Regions from separate parts of the Bacillus sp. NP247 genome, predicted to be linked through region 3. Evidence: a T-box and tRNA genes for the amino acid it is inferred to sense, from the RefSeq annotation. Region 3 holds a T-box; the other regions hold tRNA genes.
The links. The T-box of region 3 lies ahead of serS (serine--tRNA ligase). A T-box ahead of a tRNA ligase gene usually reads a tRNA of that ligase, here a tRNA-Ser.
Positions count from the first base shown of each region.

Region 1: it has a tRNA-Ser gene. The T-box ahead of serS (serine--tRNA ligase) is inferred to sense a tRNA for this amino acid. The anticodon was not compared.
Region 2: it has a tRNA-Ser gene. The T-box ahead of serS (serine--tRNA ligase) is inferred to sense a tRNA for this amino acid. The anticodon was not compared.

Region 1 is NZ_CP076653.1:3,415,517-3,423,226, reverse strand. It holds gene KPL75_RS17875 (SH3 domain-containing protein) at 1-994, shown strand, start outside; gene KPL75_RS17870 (hypothetical protein) at 1,000-1,332, shown strand; gene KPL75_RS17865 (DUF3965 domain-containing protein) at 1,573-2,724, opposite strand; gene KPL75_RS17860 (CBS domain-containing protein) at 3,194-3,613, opposite strand; tRNA gene KPL75_RS17855 (tRNA-Glu) at 3,744-3,815, opposite strand; tRNA gene KPL75_RS17850 (tRNA-Asn) at 3,817-3,891, opposite strand; tRNA gene KPL75_RS17845 (tRNA-Ile) at 3,899-3,975, opposite strand; tRNA gene KPL75_RS17840 (tRNA-Trp) at 3,986-4,056, opposite strand; tRNA gene KPL75_RS17835 (tRNA-Thr) at 4,063-4,135, opposite strand; tRNA gene KPL75_RS17830 (tRNA-Phe) at 4,150-4,225, opposite strand; tRNA gene KPL75_RS17825 (tRNA-Asp) at 4,235-4,310, opposite strand; tRNA gene KPL75_RS17820 (tRNA-Met) at 4,313-4,389, opposite strand; tRNA gene KPL75_RS17815 (tRNA-Ser) at 4,414-4,506, opposite strand; tRNA gene KPL75_RS17810 (tRNA-Ser) at 4,567-4,659, opposite strand; tRNA gene KPL75_RS17805 (tRNA-Ala) at 4,678-4,750, opposite strand; tRNA gene KPL75_RS17800 (tRNA-Pro) at 4,766-4,839, opposite strand; tRNA gene KPL75_RS17795 (tRNA-Arg) at 4,850-4,923, opposite strand; tRNA gene KPL75_RS17790 (tRNA-Leu) at 4,927-5,015, opposite strand; tRNA gene KPL75_RS17785 (tRNA-Gly) at 5,032-5,106, opposite strand; tRNA gene KPL75_RS17780 (tRNA-Leu) at 5,136-5,216, opposite strand; tRNA gene KPL75_RS17775 (tRNA-Lys) at 5,232-5,307, opposite strand; tRNA gene KPL75_RS17770 (tRNA-Gln) at 5,312-5,386, opposite strand; tRNA gene KPL75_RS17765 (tRNA-Tyr) at 5,399-5,482, opposite strand; tRNA gene KPL75_RS17760 (tRNA-Val) at 5,491-5,566, opposite strand; rRNA gene rrf (5S ribosomal RNA) at 5,572-5,687, opposite strand; rRNA gene KPL75_RS17750 (23S ribosomal RNA) at 5,789-7,710, opposite strand, start outside.
Region 2 is NZ_CP076653.1:3,197,118-3,207,918, reverse strand. It holds gene KPL75_RS16860 (amidase domain-containing protein) at 1-514, opposite strand, end outside; gene queG (tRNA epoxyqueuosine(34) reductase QueG) at 559-1,701, opposite strand; tRNA gene KPL75_RS16850 (tRNA-Gly) at 1,902-1,975, opposite strand; gene KPL75_RS16845 (DsbA family protein) at 2,091-2,744, opposite strand; gene KPL75_RS16840 (transglycosylase domain-containing protein) at 2,932-3,708, opposite strand; gene KPL75_RS16835 (NUDIX hydrolase) at 4,228-4,689, opposite strand; gene KPL75_RS16830 (YebC/PmpR family DNA-binding transcriptional regulator) at 4,841-5,560, opposite strand; gene KPL75_RS16825 (DUF3884 family protein) at 6,309-6,629, shown strand; tRNA gene KPL75_RS16820 (tRNA-Leu) at 6,839-6,920, opposite strand; tRNA gene KPL75_RS16815 (tRNA-Cys) at 6,931-7,001, opposite strand; tRNA gene KPL75_RS16810 (tRNA-Gly) at 7,016-7,090, opposite strand; tRNA gene KPL75_RS16805 (tRNA-Gln) at 7,096-7,170, opposite strand; tRNA gene KPL75_RS16800 (tRNA-His) at 7,235-7,310, opposite strand; tRNA gene KPL75_RS16795 (tRNA-Trp) at 7,330-7,403, opposite strand; tRNA gene KPL75_RS16790 (tRNA-Tyr) at 7,413-7,496, opposite strand; tRNA gene KPL75_RS16785 (tRNA-Thr) at 7,507-7,582, opposite strand; tRNA gene KPL75_RS16780 (tRNA-Phe) at 7,597-7,672, opposite strand; tRNA gene KPL75_RS16775 (tRNA-Asp) at 7,683-7,758, opposite strand; tRNA gene KPL75_RS16770 (tRNA-Met) at 7,762-7,838, opposite strand; tRNA gene KPL75_RS16765 (tRNA-Val) at 7,863-7,938, opposite strand; tRNA gene KPL75_RS16760 (tRNA-Glu) at 7,944-8,018, opposite strand; tRNA gene KPL75_RS16755 (tRNA-Ser) at 8,038-8,129, opposite strand; tRNA gene KPL75_RS16750 (tRNA-Asn) at 8,132-8,206, opposite strand; rRNA gene rrf (5S ribosomal RNA) at 8,215-8,330, opposite strand; rRNA gene KPL75_RS16740 (23S ribosomal RNA) at 8,431-10,801, opposite strand, start outside.
Region 3 is NZ_CP076653.1:2,684,392-2,695,192, forward strand. It holds rRNA gene KPL75_RS14085 (23S ribosomal RNA) at 1-344, shown strand, start outside; rRNA gene rrf (5S ribosomal RNA) at 394-509, shown strand; gene KPL75_RS14095 (YaaC family protein) at 546-1,547, opposite strand; gene guaB (IMP dehydrogenase) at 1,663-3,126, shown strand; gene dacA (D-alanyl-D-alanine carboxypeptidase DacA) at 3,240-4,547, shown strand; gene pdxS (pyridoxal 5'-phosphate synthase lyase subunit PdxS) at 4,707-5,594, shown strand; gene pdxT (pyridoxal 5'-phosphate synthase glutaminase subunit PdxT) at 5,613-6,203, shown strand; T-box leader at 6,258-6,478, shown strand; gene serS (serine--tRNA ligase) at 6,530-7,804, shown strand; tRNA gene KPL75_RS14125 (tRNA-Ser) at 7,959-8,051, shown strand; gene KPL75_RS14130 (sigma factor-like helix-turn-helix DNA-binding protein) at 8,218-8,613, shown strand; gene KPL75_RS14135 (deoxynucleoside kinase) at 8,649-9,317, opposite strand; gene KPL75_RS14140 (deoxynucleoside kinase) at 9,320-9,955, opposite strand; gene KPL75_RS14145 (cysteine hydrolase family protein) at 10,079-10,618, opposite strand; gene tadA (tRNA adenosine(34) deaminase TadA) at 10,725-10,801, shown strand, end outside.

The sequences.
Region 1 (7,710 bases), 730 kb from region 3:
AGACAGTGCAATAATTGATAACATTCGATTTAATAGCCCAGTTACTATTCTTGAGACAACTCAAGATTGGTATAAAGTATCTGTTAACAACAAAACAGGCTATATGAAAAAAGATGCAATTCTATTCAAAAAAAATGTTCAACCAAAGAATCAATATATCGTAAATGCAAACGCATTAAACGTTCGTTCTGAACCTAATACAGAGTCTTCTATTCTAGATATATTACCAAATGGTCAATTCATTACCATTCAAGGTGAACAAGGGGATTGGTACAAAATATTACATAACGGTCAAATTGGATACGTACAAAAAACATTTGTATCTAATGGATCCACACCTCTAGTAAAAGGTGTAACTGTACAAGGTTCTCCTTCCTATACTGTTGCAACACCAAAATTAAATGTACGTAGCAACGCTAGTACAAGTAGCACTCTACTTGGCTCATTACAAAATGGTACACAAGTACAAGTAGTAGAAACGGTAGGTACTTGGTATAAAATTCGTTTTGGCACAGGATACGGATATGTAGCGAAACACTATGTAGCGCAAAATCAAAATCAAGCACAAGCTAAAACAGCTCAACCTGCATCAATTCCAGCAGTTTTCAAATTCCCTACTCAAGGGAAAATCAGCTCCACTTTTGATATGCGCTGGGAGCAAATGCATTATGGTATAGATATAGCAGCACAAGGAAATGTCTCTATTCAAGCTGCTGCTGCAGGTAAAGTTGTGAAATCTTATTATTCGGCTAGCTACGGCAATGTCGTGTTCATCGCCCATCAAATAAATGGGAAATTATATACAACAGTTTATGCTCATATGAAGGATCGCACTGTACAAGCTGGTGATCAAGTACAAACTGGACAATTAGTAGGTCATATGGGAAACACAGGTCATTCATACGGGCAACATCTCCATTTTGAATTACATAATGGGGAATGGAATTTTGAAAAAACAAATGCAGTGAACCCACTGCCATATTTAGTTAGGTAAATTATATGCCACGCAATATACCTCTCTTTATTGAATACCTGGCCTTTTTAGGTTTAATCTGTTGTTTAATCATTTATAATACGAACACTGTATTTTTATCTATTATTATTGCTTTTGTTGCTTTAGAAATCATTATGGAAGCATTACAAATGCGGCTAAAACAAAAAATTGCCCATATTTATAATGCAATTTTTCTTTTGAGTGCTCTTATAACAAATATAATTAGTAATGGTTTTTATTTATCTACTGTACTTCCTGTATTCTTTATAGGTGTCTTATTATTCCTAGCTAGATACGTTAATGTCCCTAATAACCAAAAACATGAACAAGAAGCTTAGAAAGAGGAGACACTGTGTACCAATCTTTCAAAGATAATCCAATGAAATATATATTGAATTTATATAAAAAAATGAATACTTTTTTTGGTATACAAGGAAGTTATACTTCACAATTTCTCCTTTATGGAATGTTATTTCTTATCTTAGTTACTTTCTCCTTGTTTTACTAACAAAAAAGGATCTCACATAAACTTGAGATCCTTTTTAATTTATATTAATTTTTAATATGTAAAATACGGTTTATCCACAAGCATATTTTTCATAAATGAAACTAAGATTATATTTTTTCTCTAAGCTCATTCTTTGTTCATCGTCGCACCAATAGAAAAGAATATCATGAATCGTTGCATAACGCTTATTTTTAAGAAATAGTTTAAAGAATGATGGTAAACAATCATGTAATTGTATAAATATATAATTGCGTAGTATTTCTTCTTTGTATTCAATTCCCTTACAAATATACAGTAATTCTTCACAATAATATGCATGCTGTGGAACTTGGATCATTTCGAAAAATGGTACATATGATAGTAACTTTCCAATAAAATGACCATACCGATCCATTACCCCTATCGTCATATGCTCCATCATTTCTTTCATCACATATAAATAATCATCTACATGAGTTGTCTTTAAAGGGTCTAATCGATCGGAAATTTGAGAAAGTACAGCTCTTTGACAAGCTAAAACTGCTTGACTAGGTCCATAATATGATAGGAAATCTGTACACTTACGATACTTTCGTAATAAGTCATGTGTATATAAATCATACACAAAAGTATTACAATACATTGCTAGACTCATCATATCACTATTTAATTGTTCTTTTGATAGTGTTTTTGCTCGCTTACACATATAAAAGAATGTAAATTCCAACACTTCTTTATGAGATAATAGGTGTTTACAATCTGTTATACATTTCTCGTTAAATTTAACTCGATTCCAAATTTCTACATCCTCAGCTGTTAATTCACCAATACGATATTTAATAATTAAATAGTTTAAAGCAACTGCTTTCGTCAAAAGATCCCATGTTTCATACTCCAATGAAGTTTGGACAAATTCATCTAGCCCTTGGGTTACCATAAAAGCATTTGCCTCTTCATACCAACCAATCTCTTGACATAGACGAAGAATACGTACTAGAGTTGGAATTTCATCTTTATGAAACTGCGGTAAATTCTTTACTCTATTCATGCCATATACGATAAATGACGCTAAATTTTCTTCTTTATAAAATTCTTTTTCTTTCCATACTAATATAGTTCGCTCTTTCCCTTCACCTTTTGGATGACAAGGTACAAGTAAAGAAAATAACTCAGCGAAATTATTTGGTTCTATATATGTATCTGTAACCAAATTCCAATTTGGATCGCCCTGTACATCCCTCATATAATTCCCCTTCCCTTTTTATCCCGCTATTTTCGAGCAGTAAGACTCCCACCTCAAAATTCGGCGAATGCGAGGAAGTTAGGTGGGAGATAAAACTGCCCGTAAAAGCCCGATTGGTTCAACTAATAATTATTGGGGGATGGACCCCAATAATTAAAGTTTCACTTTATCTACATAGGAAATATTAATTCATTATTACATCATTAATAATAAATATTGTTATATTCAAAATCTATCATAATACTTATATCTCTCAGTATATCATTTTTTCTCTTATTAAAAATTAGGAATGACAAATTTAAAAAAACTGTCAAAAATATTGACTCTACACTTATTATATAATGTCTCAGATACATCATGCTAACATATCAGTTTAATCCATATATACTAGAATAATGTATCTGATTTTTATACGTAATTTATCTCGCTCTTTTCGGGCAGTAAGACTCCCGCTAATTAAAGTTTTACTTTATTCCGTATGCTCCGAGATTTCACTTAAAGCAAAGCCTGCTTGATCATCTGCTGATTCTCTTATAGCTAAATCCCCTAGTGCTAGCATCCCAACAAGTTGACCGCTCTCAACTACCGGTAACCGTCTAATTTGATATTGTGCCATTAATTCTGTAGCTTTTTCAATAGAATCATCTGGAGAAACTGAAACAATGTTTGTTGTCATTACATTTGTAATTTGATTAGATCCAGGATGTTTTTCAGCAATCCCACGAACAACTAAGTCTCGATCAGTAACAAGCCCAACAACTTGTTTATTTTCAATAACAGGAATCAATCCAACCGATTCTTCCTTCATTTTTACAGCTGCCTCATATACATTGTCTAATGGTGTACAATGTACGATATGAGTACTCATAAGTTCTCTAACTTGTGTCATTTTCATCTCCTCCTTTTAATACATACCATAGCTTTTCCTAAATCCCTTTATTTATTTCAGGAAAATAAGGTGATAAAAAGAGGCTTATACATAATAAAAAAGAGTCAGCATATTGCTGACTCTTTTTTTATGACCCGTACGGGATTCGAACCCGTGTTACCGCCGTGAAAGGGCGGTGTCTTAACCACTTGACCAACGGGCCATGGCTCCGCAGGTAGGACTCGAACCTACGACCGATCGGTTAACAGCCGATAGCTCTACCACTGAGCTACTGCGGAATATATATGGTGGGCCTAAATGGACTCGAACCATCGACCTCACGCTTATCAGGCGTGCGCTCTAACCAGCTGAGCTATAGGCCCATATACTTTACAGGGGCAGTAGGAATCGAACCCACACTGGAGGTTTTGGAGACCTCAGTTCTACCTTTAAACTATGCCCCTAAATGATGCCGGCTAGAGGACTTGAACCCCCAACCTACTGATTACAAGTCAGTTGCTCTACCAATTGAGCTAAGCCGGCATAATTTAAAAAAATGGTGGCTCGGGACGGAATCGAACCGCCGACACGAGGATTTTCAGTCCTCTGCTCTACCGACTGAGCTACCGAGCCAACATAAAATGGCGGTCCCGACCGGGGTCGAACCGGCGATCTCCTGCGTGACAGGCAGGCATGTTAACCACTACACCACGGGACCATTGGTTGCGGGGACAGGATTTGAACCTGCGACCTTCGGATTATGAGCCCGACGAGCTACCGTACTGCTCCACCCCGCGACGATATTATGTTTTAAAAATAAATGGAGGAGGTAGAGGGATTCGAACCCCCGCGCGACTCTCGCCGCCTGTCGGTTTTCAAGACCGATCCCTTCAGCCGAACTTGGGTATACCTCCATGAAGGAAAAATTAATATCTTATTCATTTTTATATGTACTAAACCACTTTTTAAAAAAATGGAGGAGGTAGAGGGATTCGAACCCCCGCGCGACTCTCGCCGCCTGTCGGTTTTCAAGACCGATCCCTTCAGCCGAACTTGGGTATACCTCCGACATATAAAAAATAAAGTGGAGCCTAGCGGGATCGAACCGCTGACCTCCTGCGTGCAAGGCAGGCGCTCTCCCAGCTGAGCTAAGGCCCCATGTTTTTGGGAAAATCGGGAAGACAGGATTTGAACCTGCGACCCCCTGGTCCCAAACCAGGTGCTCTACCAAGCTGAGCCACTTCCCGTTAATAAAAGCGCGCCCGAGAGGAGTCGAACCCCTAACCTCTTGATCCGTAGTCAAACGCTCTATCCAATTGAGCTACGGGCGCATATGGTGCCGAGGGCGGGGGTCGAACCCGCACGGTGGTCACCCACCGCAGGATTTTAAGTCCTGTGCGTCTGCCTGTTCCGCCACCCCGGCATATCATACTGAAAATTGGAGCGGAAGACGGGATTCGAACCCGCGACCCCAACCTTGGCAAGGTTGTATTCTACCACTGAACTACTTCCGCAAGACATGTATGATATATTTTTTTAAAAGTGCGGGTGAAGGGAGTCGAACCCCCACGCCAAAGGCGCTAGATCCTAAGTCTAGTGCGTCTGCCAATTCCGCCACACCCGCATATTTTATTGAAAATGGTGAGCCATGAAGGATTCGAACCTTCGACCCTCTGATTAAAAGTCAGATGCTCTACCAACTGAGCTAATGGCTCTTAATGGCTGGGCTAGCTGGATTCGAACCAGCGCATGACGGAGTCAAAGTCCGTTGCCTTACCGCTTGGCTATAGCCCAATAATTAAGAAATGGTGGAGGGGGGCAGATTCGAACTGCCGAACCCGAAGGAGCGGATTTACAGTCCGCCGCGTTTAGCCACTTCGCTACCCCTCCGACATATATGGTGGAGGATGACGGGATCGAACCGCCGACCCCCTGCTTGTAAGGCAGGTGCTCTCCCAGCTGAGCTAATCCTCCATTTTGCCTGGCAACGTCCTACTCTCACAGGGACAAGGTCCCAACTACCATCGGCGCTAGAGAGCTTAACTTCCGTGTTCGGTATGGGAACGGGTGTGGCCTCTCTGCCATCATTACCAGACTATATTCATTTAAGACAAGAATGATTGTAACTCATTCACTTTTAAAGGTCAATAAGTTTTTTATATTCTTTCAAAACTAGATAACATTGCTTCATATTATATGGTTAAGTCCTCGATCTATTAGTATTCGTCAGCTCCACATGTCACCATGCTTCCACCTCGAACCTATCAACCTGATCATCTTTCAGGGATCTTACTAGCTTACGCTATGGGAAATCTCATCTTGAGGGGGGCTTCATGCTTAGATGCTTTCAGCACTTATCCCTTCCGCACATAGCTACCCAGCTATGCCCTTGGCAGAACAACTGGTACACCAGCGGTGCGTCCATCCCGGTCCTCTCGTACTAAGGACAGCTCCTCTCAAATTTCCTACGCCCACGACGGATAGGGACCGAACTGTCTCACGACGTTCTGAACCCAGCTCGCGTACCGCTTTAATGGGCGAACAGCCCAACCCTTGGGACCGACTACAGCCCCAGGATGCGATGAGCCGACATCGAGGTGCCAAACCTCCCCGTCGATGTGGACTCTTGGGGGAGATAAGCCTGTTATCCCCGGGGTAGCTTTTATCCGTTGAGCGATGGCCCTTCCATGCGGAACCACCGGATCACTAAGCCCGACTTTCGTCCCTGCTCGACTTGTAGGTCTCGCAGTCAAGCTCCCTTATGCCTTTGCACTCTACGAATGATTTCCAACCATTCTGAGGGAACCTTTGGGCGCCTCCGTTACACTTTAGGAGGCGACCGCCCCAGTCAAACTGCCCACCTGACACTGTCTCCCGGGTCGATAAGACCCGTAGGTTAGAATTTCAATACAGTCAGGGCGGTATCCCACCAGCGCCTCCACCGAAGCTAGCGCTCCGGTTTCAATGGCTCCCGCCTATCCTGTACAAACTGTACCAAAATTCAATATCAGGCTACAGTAAAGCTCCACGGGGTCTTTCCGTCCTGTCGCGGGTAACCTGCATCTTCACAGGTACTATAATTTCACCGAGTCTCTGGTTGAGACAGTGCCCAAATCGTTACACCTTTCGTGCGGGTCGGAACTTACCCGACAAGGAATTTCGCTACCTTAGGACCGTTATAGTTACGGCCGCCGTTTACTGGGGCTTCAGTTCAGAGCTTCGCTTACGCTAACCCCTCTCCTTAACCTTCCAGCACCGGGCAGGTGTCAGCCCCTATACTTCGCCTTACGGCTTCGCAGAGACCTGTGTTTTTGCTAAACAGTCGCTTGGGCCTATTCACTGCGGCTTTCCGTTAAGAAAGCACCCCTTCTCCCGAAGTTACGGGGTCATTTTGCCGAGTTCCTTAACCAGAGTTCTCTCGCACACCTTAGGATTCTCTCCTCGCCTACCTGTGTCGGTTTGCGGTACAGGCACCTTTTATCTCGCTAGAAGCTTTTCTTGGCAGCGGGGAATCAAAGACTTCGCTCCATAAGGAGCTTCCCCATCACAGCTCAGCCTTCACGATAAGCGGATTTGCCTACTTATCAGCCTAACTGCTTGGACGTGCACAACCAATCGCACGCTTCTTCTATCCTTCTGCGTCCCTCCATTGCTCAAACGATAAAGAGGTGGTACAGGAATATCAACCTGTTGTCCATCGCCTACGCCTGTCGGCCTCGGCTTAGGTCCTGACTAACCCTGAGCGGACGAGCCTTCCTCAGGAAACCTTAGGCATTCGGTGGACGGGATTCTCACCCGTCTTTCGCTACTCATACCGGCATTCTCACTTCTAAGCGCTCCACCAGTCCTTCCGGTCTGACTTCACTGCACTTAGAACGCTCCCCTACCACTGATACCATTGGTATCAATTCGCAGCTTCGGTGGTGTATTTAGCCCCGGTACATTTTCGGCGCAGAGTCACTCGACTAGTGAGCTATTACGCACTCTTTAAATGGTGGCTGCTTCTGAGCCAACATCCTAGTTGTCTAAGCAACTCCACATCCTTTTCCACTTAATACACACTTTGGGACCTTAGCTGGCGATCTGGGCTGTTTCCCTCTTGACTACGGATCTTATCA
Region 2 (10,801 bases), 510 kb from region 3:
GACATTGTGAAATAAAATTTGTACAATTATCAGGAAAATTACGGTATGCAGGATTGCGATCATCCCACCAACGCTCTGCATATTTCACTGCCTCTAAACGATTATATTGATATGAACCGTATTTTTCTTTCGTGACTTCCCGTTCTAACGTTTCACCTATTCCTATTTCTTCCGACACTTCAAGAGCATAATCATCTATTATACAACTATTTTTCAAACAAACTCGTCGTTTTAATTGTTCCTCTTCGATATAAAATAATTCTTTATGCTTAATTAAATATTTCAGGTGTATTTGATAATCAATTTCTTGATGCTCATTACTATTTAATTGTCTAATGAAAAAAACATCTGCAGTTGCTTTCACTATATCTGCACTACGCTTTTGAAACAATTGTTTCTTTCTCTGTACCATTTGTAACAAATCTACTGCAATACCATCTACATCTGTTCGTTTCTCTGTTATATATGCTAAAAACTGTTGCACTTGCTTTTCAATACTCACTTTTACAACCATTCAGTCTCCCTCCCATATTACAATATGAAAAAGGGAGATATTATCTACTCTTTTTTCTGTGCTAACAATTCAAGTCCACGATTCATTTCATGAAGAACCTCTTCATCTTTCTCACGTTCCATCGCCTTTTCAATCGCTTCTCCTACTCCGTCTCCACCAATTTTACCAAGTGCCCATGCTGCTGTTCCCCGAAGTACTGGTCTTGGATCATCTTTCATAACACCGATTAAATCAGGAATTACTGCTGTTTCTTTAAAATGTGCAAGTGCTAAAATAGCATTTCGTTGCAATGGCTTTTTACCTCTCCATGAACCAGACATAATCCCATATTTTTCTTTAAAATCACGATTACTAATTGTTAAAAGTGGTGTTAATAATGGTTTAACTAATTCAGGGTCAGGCTCCATTTCAGGATGATTATGAAAATCCATTCCTTTATTTTTCGGACAAACAGTCTGACACGTATCACATCCATATATACGATTTCCTATTTTATCGCGATATTCTTCAGGCAAAAATCCTTTTGTCTGTGTTAAAAATGCAATACATTTCTTCGAGTCCAACTGACCGCCTTGTATTAAAGCGCCTGTAGGACAAATATCAATACATTTCGTACAACTTCCACATTGATCTTCTATTGGCCGATCAGGAGGAAATGGTACATTCGTAATCATTTCTCCTAAGTATACATACGAACCAAATTCCGGCGTAATAATAGCACAGTTCTTACCGCTCCATCCAATACCGGCACGCTCTGAAACAGCTCGATCACTTAGCTCCCCTGTATCAACCATTGATTTCACTTCTATATCCGGAAGCTTTTCGATTAAATACGCCTCTAACTTTTGCAAACGATCTCGTAAAACAAGGTGATAATCTTGGCCCCAAGAAGCACGGCAAAAAATCCCACGACGTTCTCCTCGTTTACTTAATGGTGCATTTTTTAATTTTGAAGGGTATGCTAAAGCAATCGCAATGATCGATTTCGCACCAGGTAACAATAGCTGTGGATTCGTTCTCTTCTCTATATCAGGCTCTTCGAATCCAGACTGATAATTCAATTGTTGTTGCTGGATTAGACGCTGCTTTAATTCCTCAAATGGTGACGCACTGGCAAAACCTATTTTATCTATACCAATCGTTTTACTATACGCAATTACATCTTGCTTTAATTGTTCAAAATCCATTCTCAATCGCCTCCTCCGATGAATCCATCCCTTATGTAACGACTATATTGGTTATCAATTCACTTTTGGAATAATATTCTTCACTTCTATTTTCGCATACAATTATGATTTTCAAACATTAAAAAACGCAATGCTTCGTTTATCTTAGAAACGAAACACTGCGTTGATCACAATTTATTAGAAAAACATTAAATAAAATTTGGAGCGGGTGAAGAGAATCGAACTCTCGACCAGAGCTTGGAAGGCTCTTGTTTTACCACTAAACTACACCCGCAAATATGAAATAAATATAAGATATTGAAATAACTTATGTAAAGTAGTATAGCATGTAAAAAAAATCGAAGCAAGAAATTTATCGAAAAAAGTCGAAAAAGTGATGAGATACCTCATCACTTTTTCAATTCTTTATCAATCGCCTTCTTCATACTATCGAAATCAGGGTTTGCAAGATTCCCATTTATATATACTGAAGGAGCACCTTGAACTTTTAATTTTTGAGCACGATCTGAATCTTTACGTACTTTGTCTTTCATTTCTTTACTGTGTAAATCTTTTTTAAACTGTTCTACATTAATTTTTGGAAGCTTTTCTTTCACAATAGTAAGAAGTAATTCTTCTGTAATCCATTCTTCCGTATCTTTCTTTTGATTTTGATAAATCTCATCATAGAAAATCCAGAATGAATCTTGATCTTGTTTATAAATTGCTTCACCAGCAGCTGCACCTAAATCAGAGTCTTTTCCGATAAACGGGAAGTTAATAAAATATAACTGCACTTTACCTTTATCAATATACTCTTCTTTTAATCGTGGTAATACTGTTACATCCCAAGTACGACAAGCTGGACATTTAAAGTCTCCAAATTCAACTACCTTAACGGGAGCATCATCTTTCCCTAAAGATTGTTGCGTAGAATAAGCAAACATCTCATTCCCTTTATCTTTCTTGTCATTTATGATGCTATAGACAATCGTCCCGATTACAATCAATACTGCGATAGAAAAAACTACACCAAGAGCCATGAGTTTGTTTGATGATTTCATATACATTCCTCTTTAATTTCATATTCTGTATACATCATTGTACACAATACACATAATATCAATACTTACATAGGTCACGCAATGAACACGCTCACATAAATTACAAAAATACAACATTTGTGACAATATTGTGTCGTCTTTTGTCACAAATTATCCAAAAAAAGAAGCTCCTATTTAGGAACTTCTTTTAACTTACTGCTTTTTCACGGGCATTTTTTAACATGGATTGCTCTGTTTTTATATCATGACGAATTACCAATTTTTCACTAACTGCTTGCACATATTCATCATGATTTATATACCCTTCTTTCTCCATTAGCCTTAAAACTACATTCCGTCTCTCAACTGCTTTATCATAATTTTGTGCAGGTGAGTAATAAGCCGGTGCTTTTACTACAGCAGCCATCATTGCACTTTCAGCCAACGTTAATTGATTCACCTTTTTACCGAAGTAAAGGTTTGCTGCTTTTTCAATTCCCCATGCTCCTTCTCCGTAGTAAATATTACTCACATATAATTTTAAAATCTCATCCTTTGTGAATGTACGTTCAATCTTTTTCGTATAAAAAATTTCTTTCCACTTACGGGAAAATGTACGTTCATTAGATAAAAAAGCATTTTTAGATAGCTGCTGTGTAATCGTGCTTCCGCCTTGCACAACACCACCAGCTTTTATATTTTCAATAGAAGCTCGAATAATTGCTATATAGTCTAAACCGTTATGATGATAAAACCTTTTATCTTCCGTCGCAATAAATGCGTGTGTTAATGATTCTGGTACCTCTAACTTAGCTGGTACATGTAATTTACTAATATCACTTCGCTCAATCATTACATTTCCAACGAATAATAATGCAAAACTTAACAATAATAATAATATAATGGCTTTATAAAGAAATTTAGTTAATGGATTTAATGCAACTTTTTGATGATAATTCACTCTGGATAATACTCGTTCTTTCATCTTGAACACCTCTTTTCCACACAGCATATATAACTCTTAACTTAAGAATACCTTGTTGTAAAAGAATATCCCATCGATTTCTCTTACACCTACCTTACAACATTGTAAGGTGTAAAAATGTATTGTATCACAGTCTTTTTTTATCTACTATTCATATGAAATGTTGAATATACATTTATTTATAGGAAGTAGGACTCTCCTTAATTTCACTTTATTCTTTTATTATATCAATTTATACGTTTATACTTTTAAACATCTAGCAATCTAATTATATACGATATATCATTATTATACAGAACAAACGTTCTCTAAATCAATACTAACTTTCAGATTATCTCGCTATTTGTGGGCAGTAAAACTTCTCCCTCAAAAATTGGCTAAAGCAATGAAGTTAGGTGGTAGTCCTGCTTCCCCCACTAATTATTAGCCTACACTTTATTATTGTGACCTTTTTCTGAAACAGTATACATAAAGAAAAGGTTAGCAATTTGAGATGTCCTCAAATAACTAACCAAAACTTTACAATCTTCCTATAAGATTATATGGCTGAACTTCCCATGTTTCGTATGGAATGAAATGCATTGCTTTCATCGCATCAAGTGTCCTTGATTTCATATGAGGACGCGTTATATACTCATCGATGTTCTCTTCATTTAAAGCAACAAATTTAGCTTCTTGTATTTCTTCAGGTTGAATTTTTATTTCACCACTAACATATGCTACTTTAAAAACAACAGCTACAATATGCATAGAAGCATTATAATAAATCCCTGTAACTCCGATAGGCTTCACAGTTAATCCGGTTTCCTCCATTATTTCTCTGCAAACTGCTTGATCGAGCGCTTCCCCTTCTTCTACCTGTCCTCCAGGCATTTCCCACGTATCAGCTCGCCAGTGCACTTTCGTTAAAAGCACTTCATTCTTTTCATTTGTTAAATAACCTGCTACGGCAACAATATGCTTTGGTGTTTTATACTCCACAGAAATACCTCCAAGAAATACGATTATTTAAAATACAAACCTATAACCATATTCCCTAACAGCTACAAAATACCTTTAATCCTTTACCACCTTAATTAACTTCATAAAAAAAAGACCCTGTTCGTTAAAGGAAAGGGTCTTCTGTCTTATATTATTCCCCTAAGTCTACGTTGTGGTAAACTTGCTGTACATCTTCTAAATCTTCTAATGCATCAACCATTTTTTCAAATTGTACTTGAGCATCTTCAGGAAGTTCTACATCACTTTGTGCAAGCATTGTTAATTCTGCAACTGTAAATTCTTCAACACCGGCATCTTTAAGTGCAGATTGTACTGAATGGAACTGATCAGGTTCAGCATAAACGATAACAGAATCTTCTTCTTCTAGAATGTCACGTGCATCTACATCTGCTTCCATTAAGATTTCAAGAACTTCATCTGACGTTTTACCTTCAAGACCGATAACAGCTGTCGCATCAAACATGTAAGCTACAGAACCGTTTACACCCATGTTACCACTGTTTTTGCTAAATGCAGCTCGTACATCTGCTGCAGTACGGTTTACGTTATTTGTCAGTGTATCTACAATTACCATAGATCCGTTTGGTCCAAAGCCTTCATAACGAAGCTCGTCATAGTTTTCTTCTGAACCGCCTTTTGCCTTTTCAATCGCACGGTCAATAATTGTTCTTGGCACGTTGTATGTTTTCGCACGTTCTAATACAACTCTTAACGTTTGGTTTGATTCTGGATCTGGCTCGCCTTGTTTTGCTGCCACATAAATTTCACGTCCAAATTTCGCGTATATACGGCTTGTATTTGCATCCTTTGATGCTTTTTTTTCTTTAATATTGTTCCATTTACGGCCCATACTTTCCACTCTCTTTCCCGTTTTAAATCTACATAAAAATATTAATATAAAATATAATGTGTATTCAACACATTTTTAAAAGAAATATAAAAATTTCATTTTTGATTCATATTACAGACATAATATAAATCACTATCATTTTGTTCTTTCGACAAGTTATATTATACATGAATTCCTAAGTTTATTACGAATTTTAGAATCACGTAGCATAATTTAACAAAAAAGACTCTAACATTTCTATTAGAGTCTTTTTTAAGTCACCGATACCGATGGTCGGGGTCGAACCGACACTCCCGAAGGAACACAATTTTGAGTCTTTTTAGGTGACATTTATATAGAGTGCTACCTTTTAAATCCTTTATTTTAAAGCATTTAAAAAATTTTGAGCTTCTTTAAACATGATAAATTAAAATGAAACGGAGCCAAAATGGAATCATATTAAATAACTGACACCTTTTACTTTCATTCCTCTCCCTTGATTAAGTTCATCATATTTCATTTATTACTGTGATGATTTATTTTATTATTTCTTGCTAAACAATAAGAAAGACAGGGCAAAGCTGCCCTGTCCTTTTAAAGATTTGTTATGTAGTATGTTATGAACTGTTCATTATCAAACTAAAGTTATTCCTTTTCATTCCTCTACTAATCCCATAATATTTCCTTAATTACTTTCTATTGCTGTATAATTAAAATAGGAAAAATTTTCTTGTAATTCAAAAATTTGAAGGAAGGATGAGGGAGAATTATGACACATTCAAATGAGAAAAAATCACATGGTTTTAAAGGAATAGGAGAGAAGTTAAACCCAACTATCTATCAAGTGAGATTCATAAAATTGGATGGGCCAATTCAATTTGAGTCGTTTCCTAAATTAAAGGAATTAGGGGACTGGTTGAGTACTTCAACGCAAATGTGGTCGTGCCACTCAACTATGTACAAGTACAACAGAGAAGAGTTTGAAAAGAAGTTTTTGGAAATTACGAAATTACCAGCTGATAATGTGGTAATTTCAACTGGTGGTATCGGATTTAACTTCATGTCACCAGGGTGGAGAGATTCTCTCTAGAGTGCTCGAAAAAATTCTTGTATATGTAATATTCTACTGAAATTTTATCCTTTTAGTACTTCATAGTTTCTTCCAACTGTATCTAAAGTTCGTCGCTTACTCACCGCACACTAACCCAACGCACTATTAGTGCTTATTTTGTAGTGTGAAGAAAACACAAAAAAGCTCTACACAATTAGTGTAGAGCCTTGATGTTAAGCCGTTCGTGATACCGATGGTCGGGGTCGAACCGACACTCCCGAAGGAACACGATTTTGAGTCGTGCGCGTCTGCCAATTCCGCCACATCGGCATAATAAGAAAGGCGGCAACCGGATTTGAACCGGTGGTAAAGGTTTTGCAGACCTCTGCCTTACCACTTGGCTATGCCGCCATATGAAGTTAAAATGGAGCGGAAGACGGGATTCGAACCCGCGACCCCAACCTTGGCAAGGTTGTATTCTACCACTGAACTACTTCCGCAAAAATGGCTGGGCTAGCTGGATTCGAACCAGCGCATGACGGAGTCAAAGTCCGTTGCCTTACCGCTTGGCTATAGCCCACCGAAGTTTTACTTAATTATATGTAAGTATCCATTAATTTATTTGTAATTTTTAAAAATAAAAATGGGGCGACTGATGGGAATTGAACCCACGAATGCCGGAGCCACAATCCGGTGCGTTAACCACTTCGCCACAACCGCCATGTTGTGTTTATATATTTGGCAGGGGCAGTAGGAATTGAACCCACACTGGAGGTTTTGGAGACCTCAGTTCTACCTTTAAACTATGCCCCTATGTAAATATGGTGGAGGGGGGCAGATTCGAACTGCCGAACCCGAAGGAGCGGATTTACAGTCCGCCGCGTTTATCCACTTCGCTACCCCTCCGAAACTTACATGGTGCCGGCTAGAGGACTTGAACCCCCAACCTACTGATTACAAGTCAGTTGCTCTACCAATTGAGCTAAGCCGGCATATTTTATTAAAATGGTGGCTCGGGACGGAATCGAACCGCCGACACGAGGATTTTCAGTCCTCTGCTCTACCGACTGAGCTACCGAGCCTTATTAAAAATGGCGGTCCCGACCGGGGTCGAACCGGCGATCTCCTGCGTGACAGGCAGGCATGTTAACCACTACACCACGGGACCATTTGGTTGCGGGGACAGGATTTGAACCTGCGACCTTCGGGTTATGAGCCCGACGAGCTACCGTACTGCTCCACCCCGCGATAATATTATTCATATAATTTATATGGTGGAGGATGACGGGATCGAACCGCCGACCCCCTGCTTGTAAGGCAGGTGCTCTCCCAGCTGAGCTAATCCTCCAAAAGTGGTGACCCGTACGGGATTCGAACCCGTGTTACCGCCGTGAAAGGGCGGTGTCTTAACCACTTGACCAACGGGCCAAATATTATAAATTGCTTATGGCGGAGAGCAAGGGATTCGAACCCTTGATACGCTTGTGACGTATACACGATTTCCAATCGTGCTCCTTCGGCCAACTCGGACAGCTCTCCAATGGCTCCGCAGGTAGGAATCGAACCTACGACCGATCGGTTAACAGCCGATAGCTCTACCGCTGAGCTACTGCGGAATAATATTGCCTGGCAACGTCCTACTCTCACAGGGACAAGGTCCCAACTACCATCGGCGCTAGAGAACTTAACTTCCGTGTTCGGTATGGGAACGGGTGTGACCTCTCTGCCATCATTACCAGACTATATTCGCTTGAGACAAACATTATTATACTTGATTCACTTAGAAAGTCAACAAGTTTTTTATATTCTCTCAAAACTAGATAACGTTGCTTCATATTATATGGTTAAGTCCTCGATCTATTAGTATTCGTCAGCTCCACATGTCACCATGCTTCCACCTCGAACCTATCAACCTGATCATCTTTCAGGGATCTTACTAGCTTACGCTATGGGAAATCTCATCTTGAGGGGGGCTTCATGCTTAGATGCTTTCAGCACTTATCCCTTCCGCACATAGCTACCCAGCTATGCCCTTGGCAGAACAACTGGTACACCAGCGGTGCGTCCATCCCGGTCCTCTCGTACTAAGGACAGCTCCTCTCAAATTTCCTACGCCCACGACGGATAGGGACCGAACTGTCTCACGACGTTCTGAACCCAGCTCGCGTACCGCTTTAATGGGCGAACAGCCCAACCCTTGGGACCGACTACAGCCCCAGGATGCGATGAGCCGACATCGAGGTGCCAAACCTCCCCGTCGATGTGGACTCTTGGGGGAGATAAGCCTGTTATCCCCGGGGTAGCTTTTATCCGTTGAGCGATGGCCCTTCCATGCGGAACCACCGGATCACTAAGCCCGACTTTCGTCCCTGCTCGACTTGTAGGTCTCGCAGTCAAGCTCCCTTATGCCTTTGCACTCTACGAATGATTTCCAACCATTCTGAGGGAACCTTTGGGCGCCTCCGTTACACTTTAGGAGGCGACCGCCCCAGTCAAACTGCCCACCTGACACTGTCTCCCGGGTCGATAAGACCCGTAGGTTAGAATTTCAATACAGTCAGGGCGGTATCCCACCAGCGCCTCCACCGAAGCTAGCGCTCCGGTTTCAATGGCTCCCGCCTATCCTGTACAAACTGTACCAAAATTCAATATCAGGCTACAGTAAAGCTCCACGGGGTCTTTCCGTCCTGTCGCGGGTAACCTGCATCTTCACAGGTACTATAATTTCACCGAGTCTCTGGTTGAGACAGTGCCCAAATCGTTACACCTTTCGTGCGGGTCGGAACTTACCCGACAAGGAATTTCGCTACCTTAGGACCGTTATAGTTACGGCCGCCGTTTACTGGGGCTTCAGTTCAGAGCTTCGCTTACGCTAACCCCTCTCCTTAACCTTCCAGCACCGGGCAGGTGTCAGCCCCTATACTTCGCCTTACGGCTTCGCAGAGACCTGTGTTTTTGCTAAACAGTCGCTTGGGCCTATTCACTGCGGCTTTCCGTTAAGAAAGCACCCCTTCTCCCGAAGTTACGGGGTCATTTTGCCGAGTTCCTTAACCAGAGTTCTCTCGCACACCTTAGGATTCTCTCCTCGCCTACCTGTGTCGGTTTGCGGTACAGGCACCTTTTATCTCGCTAGAAGCTTTTCTTGGCAGCGGGGAATCAAAGACTTCGCTCCATAAGGAGCTTCCCCATCACAGCTCAGCCTTCACGATAAGCGGATTTGCCTACTTATCAGCCTAACTGCTTGGACGTGCACAACCAATCGCACGCTTCTTCTATCCTTCTGCGTCCCTCCATTGCTCAAACGATAAAGAGGTGGTACAGGAATATCAACCTGTTGTCCATCGCCTACGCCTGTCGGCCTCGGCTTAGGTCCTGACTAACCCTGAGCGGACGAGCCTTCCTCAGGAAACCTTAGGCATTCGGTGGACGGGATTCTCACCCGTCTTTCGCTACTCATACCGGCATTCTCACTTCTAAGCGCTCCACCAGTCCTTCCGGTCTGACTTCACTGCACTTAGAACGCTCCCCTACCACTGATACCATTGGTATCAATTCGCAGCTTCGGTGGTGTATTTAGCCCCGGTACATTTTCGGCGCAGAGTCACTCGACTAGTGAGCTATTACGCACTCTTTAAATGGTGGCTGCTTCTGAGCCAACATCCTAGTTGTCTAAGCAACTCCACATCCTTTTCCACTTAATACACACTTTGGGACCTTAGCTGGCGATCTGGGCTGTTTCCCTCTTGACTACGGATCTTATCACTCGCAGTCTGACTCCTAAGGATAAGTCATTGGCATTCGGAGTTTGACTGAATTCGGTAATCCGATGAGGACCCCTAGTTCAATCAGTGCTCTACCTCCAAGACTCTTACACTTAAGGCTAGCCCTAAAGCTATTTCGGGGAGAACCAGCTATCTCCAGGTTCGATTGGAATTTCTCCGCTACCCACACCTCATCCCCGCACTTTTCAACGTGCGTGGGTTCGGGCCTCCATTCAGTGTTACCTGAACTTCACCCTGGACATGGGTAGATCACCTGGTTTCGGGTCTACGACCACGTACTAAACGCCCTATTCAGACTCGCTTTCGCTGCGGCTCCGCCTCTTCAGCTTAACCTCGCACGGGATCGTAACTCGCCGGTTCATTCTACAAAAGGCACGCCATCACCCATTAACGGGCTCTGACTATTTGTAGGCACACGGTTTCAGGATC
Region 3 (10,801 bases):
CGCCCATTAAAGCGGTACGCGAGCTGGGTTCAGAACGTCGTGAGACAGTTCGGTCCCTATCCGTCGTGGGCGTAGGAAATTTGAGAGGAGCTGTCCTTAGTACGAGAGGACCGGGATGGACGCACCGCTGGTGTACCAGTTGTTCTGCCAAGGGCATAGCTGGGTAGCTATGTGCGGAAGGGATAAGTGCTGAAAGCATCTAAGCATGAAGCCCCCCTCAAGATGAGATTTCCCATAGCGTAAGCTAGTAAGATCCCTGAAAGATGATCAGGTTGATAGGTTCGAGGTGGAAGCATGGTGACATGTGGAGCTGACGAATACTAATAGATCGAGGACTTAACCATATAATATGAAGCAAATGTTATCTAGTTTTGAAGGAATATGCCTTCATAGTTTGGTGATGATGGCAGAGAGGTCACACCCGTTCCCATACCGAACACGGAAGTTAAGCTCTCTAGCGCCGATGGTAGTTGGGACCTTGTCCCTGTGAGAGTAGGACGTCGCCAAGCAAGATAAAAACACAAGTCTTTTGACTTGTGTTTTTTTTATTTCCCATGAAATAGGTTGGATTCCGTTAGTAAAAATGCTGAAATATAGTAAGGGATTTTTTGAGCAGAAATATTGAGAAATTGATAAATAAATGGATAATCTTCAGATCCATAGCTTCCAAGTAAGTCATACCACCAATCTGTTTCATACCTAGAAATCATGCTTAAATTATAGAGCAATAGATAATGAACAAGGAGCTCAGGCAACACGGGCTTAGAGTTTCTAGGGTCGGTTGTAAGTGGTAAATAGTAAGTGTCAGTAAGGTACTCGTAGTATAAAGGAGTACTATACATAGGATTCCACGATTGAATAGGCGCTGAAAAAAACACATTCAATTCACTATTTTTCTCAGGTACGTGTTGTATTGATAAATGCTTACAACTTGTTTCGATGTAACGAGAAAATCGCTCTTTAGTCATATGTAATCGATCTAATATATTGACTGAAAAGGAGAGCTCATTTTTATTTGCTGAATCAATCTTATATAAAGTTGATACTTTTTGACTATAGCGCAACAAATTTTGTAATTCAGGAATATTCCCCATTAGCTCTAACATATTAAACTTCTCCGCTTCTAAGTGTTTCATGTGAAACAGTTGTTCTGCAATGTGAGTAAACAATCCGTTTTTCTGTATTTTCACTTCATCTTCTAAAAATTGATACCCCTGTTTTTTTCGTTTACGAGTTGTAACACCATGAGCTAAAACAGTAGTTGATTCTGGGTAGTTAGGATCAATAGTTAACAAACAAGCTTTAAATAGCTGGCTAATTCCATAAAATAACAACATTGGCTGAATCGAAAAGGGGGCTACCTTATATAATTCATAATAATTTTTCCCGTGTTCTAAGTAGTAAATAAAGGGATAACAGTTTTCAAAACTTTTTTTTTCAGCATCTTGTATGGAGGATTTTTCATAACAACGGGCAAGATAACGTTGTACATTTTGAGATGAAAAAAAGAAACTTAATTGCTGCCAAGTACAATGTGTTTGATGCATATATTACGCTCCTTTTATTGTCTAAAAATTCTAACATATATATACGTCCTTGACAGTATTTTAACCAATTGATAAGCTACTAATAATAATTTCTGGTATCATGGGGGGAACAATTATGTGGGAATCTAAATTTGTTAAAGAAGGTTTGACTTTTGATGATGTATTACTTGTACCAGCGAGGTCAGATATATTACCAAGAGAAGTAAGTGTTAAAACAGTTTTATCTGAAAGCTTACAGCTAAACATCCCGTTAATTAGTGCAGGAATGGATACAGTAACAGAAGCTGACATGGCTATTGCAATGGCTCGCCAAGGCGGTTTAGGAATTATTCATAAGAATATGTCTATTGAGCAACAGGCAGAGCAAGTTGATAAAGTAAAGCGCTCTGAAAGCGGCGTTATTTCAGATCCTTTCTTCTTAACTCCAGAACATCAAGTATATGATGCAGAACATCTTATGGGAAAATATCGTATCTCAGGTGTACCAGTTGTAAATAATTTAGATGAGCGAAAATTAGTTGGTATTATTACAAACCGTGATATGCGTTTCATCCAAGACTACTCAATCAAAATTTCTGACGTAATGACAAAAGAACAGTTAATTACAGCTCCAGTTGGTACTACACTGGAAGAAGCTGAAAAGATCCTACAAAAGTATAAAATTGAAAAGCTCCCTCTTGTTGATAATAACGGTGTATTACAAGGGCTTATTACAATAAAAGATATTGAAAAAGTAATTGAATTCCCAAACTCTGCTAAGGATAAGCAAGGACGCTTATTAGTTGGAGCAGCTGTCGGTGTAACGGCTGATGCTATGCTTCGTATCGATGCATTAGTAAAAGCTAGCGTAGATGCAATTGTACTTGATACAGCTCATGGGCATTCTAAAGGTGTTATTGAAAAGGTAAAAGAAGTTCGTGCGAAATATCCAGCACTAAATATTATCGCTGGAAACGTTGCTACAGCTGAAGCAACGAAAGCATTAATTGAGGCTGGTGCAAACGTAGTTAAAGTTGGTATTGGACCAGGCTCTATTTGTACAACGCGTGTTGTAGCTGGTGTTGGTGTACCACAATTAACAGCAGTTTATGATTGTGCAACAGAAGCTCGTAAACACGGTATTCCAGTTATTGCTGATGGTGGTGTTAAGTACTCTGGTGATATGGTTAAAGCTTTAGCAGCAGGAGCACACGTTGTTATGCTAGGTAGTATGTTTGCTGGTGTTGCTGAAAGCCCTGGAGAAACTGAAATTTACCAAGGTCGCCAATTTAAAGTATATCGTGGTATGGGTTCTGTTGGAGCGATGGAAAAAGGAAGTAAAGATCGTTACTTCCAAGAAGGAAACAAGAAACTTGTTCCAGAAGGTATTGAAGGACGCGTACCATATAAAGGACCTTTAGCAGATACAGTTCATCAATTAGTTGGTGGATTACGTGCAGGTATGGGATATTGCGGGGCGCAGAATTTAGAATTCTTACGTGAGAATGCACAGTTCATTCGCATGTCAGGTGCAGGTTTACGTGAAAGCCACCCTCATCATGTACAAATTACAAAAGAGGCTCCAAACTACTCATTATAATGTCTTATATGAAAATAGACAGAGATTTGATATCTCTGTCTATTTTTTTTTGATTATGTTAAAATAACGGTTATGTGAGTACATAGATATTGGGGGTAGCAAAAGTGAAAGGTATGTTTTGCAAAAGATTCATGGCTTTAGTAACGGTGCTTACACTAGCTTGTAGCATGCTGTTACCATATAGCAATGCATCAGCTGAAACAGGAGCCGCTCTAAACATTGAAGCGGGTGCGGCAATTTTAGTAGAAGCGAATTCTGGGAAAATTTTATATCAAAAGAATGCAGATGAGTTATTATCAATTGCTAGTATGACAAAAATGATGAGTGAATATTTAGTTCATGAAGCAGTGGATAAAGGAAAACTTAAGTGGGATCAAAAAATTAAGGTTTCTGAATATGCATATAAGGTTTCACAAGATGCCTCATTATCAAATGTTGCATTAGAAAATGGCGGCACTTATACAGTAAAAGAGTTGTATGAAGCGATGGCAATCTTTTCTGCAAATGGTGCAACAATTGCATTAGCAGAAGCAATTGCAGGTAAAGAAGTAGACTTCGTAAAAATGATGAATGATAAATCGAAAGAACTAGGATTGAAAAATTATAAATTTGTCAATTCCACAGGTTTAACAAACAAAGATTTAAAGGGAATGCATCCTGAAGGAACAACAGCGGATGAAGAAAATAAAATGTCTGCAAAAGATGTTGCAACTTTAGCACAACATCTAATTAAAGACTATCCAAAAGTGTTAGATACAGCGAAAATCCCGAAAAAAGTATTCCGTCCAGAAAAAGAAAAATTTGCAATGTCGAACTGGAACTGGATGTTAAAGGGTTTAGTTAAAGAATATGATGGCGTAGATGGCCTGAAAACAGGATCAACTCCAGAAGCAGGTGATTGCTTCACTGGTACGGTTGAAAGAAACGGTATGCGTTTTATTTCTGTAGTCATTAAAACAAGTTCTCATACAGCAAGATTTGATGAGACGAAGAAGTTATATGATTATGGCTTTGCTAACTTTGAAATGAAGAAAATGTATGAAAAAGGTTCTTCGGTCAAAGGACAAGAAACAGTACGAGTAGAAAATGCAAAAGATAAAGATGTAGCAGTTCAAACAAAACAAGTTGTTTCACTTCCAGTGTCAAAAGGAAGTAAAGATGTTTATAAAACAGAATTTAAAGAAGCAAGTAAGGGACAAGAAGCACCTATCAAAAAGGGTGTTGCACTTGGTCAGATGGTAATTACACCAAAAGATACGAATGACCCTGGATTTTTATCTGGTAAGTCATTACAAGTAGATCTTGTAACAAAATCAGCAGTAGAAGAAGCAAACTGGTTTACTCGTTCTATGCGCGGAATTGGTTCTTTCTTTAGTGGTATGTGGAATGGTGCTGTTGATACAGTAAAAGGTTGGTTTTAAGAGCTCCTCATTGTAGGAGCTTTTTTTTATTCCTATTTTTCATACCGACTTTATGAAAAAGTAGTGGACAAGCATCAGATAGTTAGTGGTAGAATGTAAGAGTATTCTTAATTTTCTTCTTTAATGGGGAAAGCAATTCACCTAGGGGGGTTTTTGTACATGACAAATGTAACAGGGACAGAACGTGTAAAACGTGGAATGGCAGAAATGCAAAAAGGCGGCGTTATTATGGACGTAGTTAACGCTGAGCAAGCAAGAATTGCAGAAGAGGCAGGCGCAGTTGCTGTTATGGCATTAGAGCGTGTACCTGCAGATATTCGTGCAGCAGGTGGCGTTTCTCGTATGGCAGATCCAACAATTGTTGAAGAAGTTATGGGTGCTGTATCAATTCCGGTTATGGCAAAATGCCGTATCGGTCACCTTGTAGAAGCACGTGTATTAGAATCATTAGGGGTAGACTATATCGATGAGAGTGAAGTATTAACTCCCGCTGATGAAGTATACCATTTAAATAAACGTGATTACACAGTTCCATTTGTATGTGGTTGCCGTGATATTGGAGAAGCTGCACGTCGTATTGCAGAAGGTGCATCTATGCTTCGTACAAAAGGTGAGCCTGGAACTGGAAACATTGTAGAGGCAGTGCGTCATATGCGCCAAGTCAATGCAGAAATCCGTCAAGTTGCAAGTCTACGTGAAGATGAGTTAATGACATATGCAAAAAATACTGGTGCTCCTTATGAAGTACTACTTGAAATTAAACGCCTTGGTCGCCTGCCAGTTGTAAACTTTGCAGCAGGTGGTGTAGCAACACCTGCAGATGCAGCGTTAATGATGCAACTTGGTGCTGATGGTGTATTTGTTGGATCTGGTATCTTCAAATCAGAGAACCCAGAGAAATTTGCACGTGCAATCGTTGAAGCAACGACTCATTATGAAGATTACGAACTAATTGCAAGCCTTTCTAAAGGATTAGGTAATGCAATGAAAGGTGTCGAAATTTCAACGTTATTACCAGAACAACGCATGCAAGAGCGTGGATGGTAATTAAAGGAGATCTTTAAAATGGTGAAAATCGGTGTACTAGGTCTTCAAGGTGCTGTTCGTGAGCATGTGAAATCAGTTGAAGCAAGTGGTGCAGAAGCTGTGGTTGTAAAGCGTATAGAACAACTTGAAGAAATTGATGGTCTTATTTTACCAGGCGGTGAAAGTACAACAATGCGCCGTCTTATTGATAAGTATGCTTTCATGGAGCCTCTTCGTACATTTGCGAAGTCTGGTAAACCAATGTTTGGTACATGTGCAGGAATGATTCTTCTTGCGAAAACGCTTATTGGCTATGAAGAAGCGCATATTGGCGCTATGGATATTACGGTTGAGCGCAATGCGTTCGGACGCCAAAGAGATAGCTTTGAAGCTGCACTTTCAATGAAAGGTGTGGGAGAGGACTTTGTTGGTGTATTTATCCGTGCTCCGTATGTTGTAAATGTAGCTGATGATGTTGAAGTACTTTCTACGCATGGCGAGCGAATGGTAGCGGTAAGGCAAGGACCGTTTTTAGCTGCTTCTTTCCATCCGGAATTAACGGATGATCATCGTGTAACAGCATACTTTGTAGAAATGGTAAAAGAAGCGAAAATGAAAAAAGTTGTATAAGTAACTTGCAACTTGTATAAGATTATAGTAAATTGATGGTAACAATTTTATAAAATAAGCGTGTTGATAGGAAGTAGTAACAGATGTTGTTTCTTATAGAGAGTCGATGGTTGGTGGAAATCGATAGAAACAGTTTGTGAATCCATCCTGGAATGGAATGTGGAATATCTTTTGATTAGTAAGCATTCCCGGTGAAGAGCCGTTATTTCTACTTGAGAGGAAAGCGGTAATGCTTTCAACTAGGGTGGCAACGCGGGTTAACTCTCGTCCCTTTGTATAGGGACGAGAGTTTTTTGTGTTTTATAAAATAAAAGGAGGAGTATATAATGCTTGATATTAAATTTTTACGTACGAATTTTGAAGAAGTAAAAGCAAAATTACAGCATAGAGGCGAAGATTTAACGGATTTTGGTCGCTTTGAAGAACTTGATACGAGAAGAAGGGAGCTACTTGTTCAAACGGAAGAACTAAAAAGTAAACGTAACGAAGTATCTCAACAAATTTCAGTATTAAAGCGTGAAAAGAAAGATGCGGAAGCTCTAATTCTAGAAATGCGTGAAGTTGGGGAAAAAGTAAAAGATCTTGATAATGAGCTTCGTACAGTTGAAGAAGATTTAGAAAGATTAATGCTATCTATCCCAAATATCCCTCATGAATCTGCTCCAATAGGTGAAACAGAGGATGATAACGTAGTGGCACGTACTTGGGGAGAAGTGAAAGAATTTACTTATGAGCCAAAACCACATTGGGACCTTGCTACTGATTTAGGGATTTTAGATTTTGAACGTGCTGGGAAAGTAACAGGAAGCCGATTTGTATTTTACAAAGGTGCTGGTGCAAGATTAGAACGTGCTTTGATTAGCTTTATGCTTGACCTTCATACTGATGAGCATGGATATGAGGAAGTATTGCCTCCTTATATGGTAAACCGTGCAAGTATGACAGGAACAGGACAACTTCCGAAGTTTGAAGAAGATGCATTCCGTATTGAAAGTGAAGATTATTTCCTAATCCCAACAGCTGAAGTACCTGTAACGAATATGCATCGTGATGAGATTGTGAGTAAAGAGCAATTGCCGATACGATATGCTGCGTTTAGCTCATGCTTCCGTTCTGAAGCAGGTTCAGCTGGTCGTGATACACGCGGTTTAATTCGCCAACACCAATTTAATAAAGTTGAACTTGTGAAGTTCGTGAAACCAGAAGATTCTTACGAGGAGTTAGAAAAATTAACAAATGATGCAGAGCGCGTGTTACAATTATTAGAGTTGCCATATCGCGTTATGAGCATGTGTACAGGAGATTTAGGATTTACAGCAGCGAAGAAATACGATATTGAAGTATGGATTCCAAGCTATGGTACATATCGTGAAATTTCTTCTTGTAGTAATTTTGAGGCCTTCCAAGCGAGACGCGCGAATATCCGTTTCCGCCGTGAGCCAAATGGCAAACCGGAACATGTTCATACACTAAATGGATCTGGTCTTGCAATTGGACGTACAGTGGCAGCTATTTTAGAGAACTACCAACAAGAAGATGGTACAATTATAATTCCAGAAGTTCTTCGCCCTTATATGGGAGGAAAAACAGTTATTAAATAAGTTAAAACATTCATCGGTATGAGTGATTGGTAATTATGGACGTTGTCAGCAGTGTCATAAAGGAGAGGAAAAGTGAAATTTTCCTTTCCTCATAATTTATTATAGTGGGGTTGACTAACTGTTTTTCTTTTGATATTATATTTGATGTCAATATGGAGGTATACCCAAGTCTGGCTGAAGGGATCGGTCTTGAAAACCGACAGGCGGCGAGAGTCGCGCGGGGGTTCGAATCCCTCTACCTCCTCCAGATATAATTGACAACAGCGCATATAAGTGGAGATTGGAGAACTCGTTACCAACACGTAACGAGTTTTTATTTTAAAACCAATCATAAAGTATGATGTAAGGATACAGTGTCCTTATTACACACTCATATTCCGATGATTATCTTCATAGATATGAAAGGAGTTAACATGGATCTTATTATACAAACGTTTCCTTTAGATGGAAAAACTTTATATTATGTACAATGTCCTGTCTGTAAGAACAATAGAATTTTAAACAGTGGTGCAAATGTGTCGCGCATTATAAGTGATGATACATTTCGTAAACTTTGTGGTTGCACTTGTGATGTAAAACAGGTTGTAAAAAAAGTAGAGGTAACAAAAGAAGCTGAAAAACCAGCTGTGCAAAAAGAAGTAACTCCAAAACGTACAGGGAAATTACTAACAGCAGTAATTAATGGGGAAGAAATGACTGTTAAAGAGATTGCTGAAACATATGATATTAGTACGAGTACTGTTCGTCAGCGTATTAACGCTGGAAAGCCAGAGAGTGAAATTATTGCTCCGACGAAAAAGAAAAAGTAATTTCATAGGAAAACCCGTGCATATGCACGGGTTTTTTATTTTACAAGTTTACGTGTTTGTTTTAAAAAATGTCCAATTTTTTTAATGATTGGTTCGATTGAATCGCCATCTTTTAAAATATCGTATTCATTAATGTTTAATCGTAAAACAGGGCATGAATTAAAGTTATTAATCCAGTTATCGTAACGTCCATGCATCTCTTTCCAATACTCAATTGGTGTTTGCTGCTCCATCGGACGTCCTCGTTCTTGAATACGATCGACAATATCATCAAAAGAACCTTCTAGGTAAATTAATAAGTCTGGATGAGGGAAGTAAGGAGTCATGACCATAGCATCAAATAAACCTTTGTATGTTTCATAATCAGTTTCAGTCATTGTACCCTTTTCGTAATGCATCTTTGCGAAAATACCAGTGTCCTCATAGATAGAACGGTCTTGAACAAAACCGCCACCATATTCGAAAATTCTTTTTTGTTCTTTAAATCGTTCTGCTAAAAAATACACTTGTAAGTGAAAGCTCCAGCGTGTGAAATCAGCATAGAACTTGTCCAAATATGGGTTGGAATCTACTTTTTCAAAAGATGTACGATAACCTAAAGCGTTAGCTAATGCAGTTGTCATAGTTGATTTACCGACACCTACTGTTCCAGCAATAGTGATAACTGCATCGTTTGGTATATCATATTTTTGCCTTAAATTCATTGTTATTTCGGCTCCTTCAAGAGAGTATTTTGAAGAGCGGATAAGATGACATTTAAATCATCAGGATTTCTTACAAAATCCATATCGTCTCCATTAAATTTCAATACTGGAATATCTGGATGGTCCTTTTTGAAAGCATCCATTGCTGTTTCGTAATCTTTTGTAAGCTGTAGCAAGTAATTTGGATCCATATTTTTTTCGAATTCTCTTCCGCGCATCGCAATTCGTTTTTGTAATGTTTCTAGGCTTGCTGTTAAATAAACGATGACATTTGGTACAGGCATATCTTGCGTAAGAATGCGATAAATTTGCATGTACTTGTCATATTGAGAATCTTTTAATGTACGGGATGCAAAAATTAAATTTTTAAATATATGATAATCTGCTACTACAGGCTTCCTTTGATTTAAATACTTTATGTTAATATCCTCTAGTTGTTTGTATCTATTACAAAGAAAGAACATCTCTGTTTGAAAACTCCATTCGTCGATGTCTTCGTAGAATTTTCCTAAAAAAGGATTTTCATCAACAATCTCTTTTAGTAAGTGGAGTTGCATGTGAGTTGAAAGTTCCTTCGCAAGTGAAGTTTTTCCAACACCAATTGGTCCTTCAACCGTGATAAATGGTACTCCGGTCACGCTGTTTCCTCCTTTCAATCAGTGATTTACCGTGACTACTAAAAACACAAAACAGAATTATTGTAGCACAAGAGGGGAGCGAGCGGACTAATTTGATATAAAAAGTTGGAAAATAGATATGTATTAACTAAATTTTATTTGGGATGACGGTACAATATTTGCCTTTAATGTGGCTTCCATTATTTTTAAAGCATGTTCATTATCTTGCTCGTTATTAGAAGCGATACAATCCCGTGGTACATAAAGTGTATAATTTCTCATATGGGCATCATTAGCTGTAAAAAGGATGCATATGTTCCCGGCAATTCCTGTTAAAATGAGATTTTCGATTTTTAAATAACCCAATAAAGAATTCAAAGGTGTTTCATAAAAAGCAGAGTAATGTGGTTTAATAAAAATGTAATCGTCAGTATGCGGAGCAATGGCCTCAATAATATTTTTACTATACTCATTTGTGCAATGAGTAATAAGTTGATCGATATCAGATCTCCAAAGTTGATAGTGATCATTGACATAAATTATTGGATACCCCAATGATTTCATGCTGTCCTTTAATTGTAAAATGGGGTTCTTTATAATTTCACATTTCTGTGCCAGAATGGGCCCGTGGGAGAATTGAAAATCATTAATCATATCGATAATGAGTAAGGCAGTATTTTTCATATGTAATTCCCTCTCTTTCTTCTTTAGGTTGGATTGAATTTGTAAAAGTTATCCCACCTGCAAGAAATGAAAAAGTGTATTTTATTTTTGGTGAAAGGACTATGTTATGGAGCGAGATATATATTTTATGCAGTTGGCAATAGAGGAAGCAAAGAAGGCGGAGGCGATACAGGAGGTACCAAT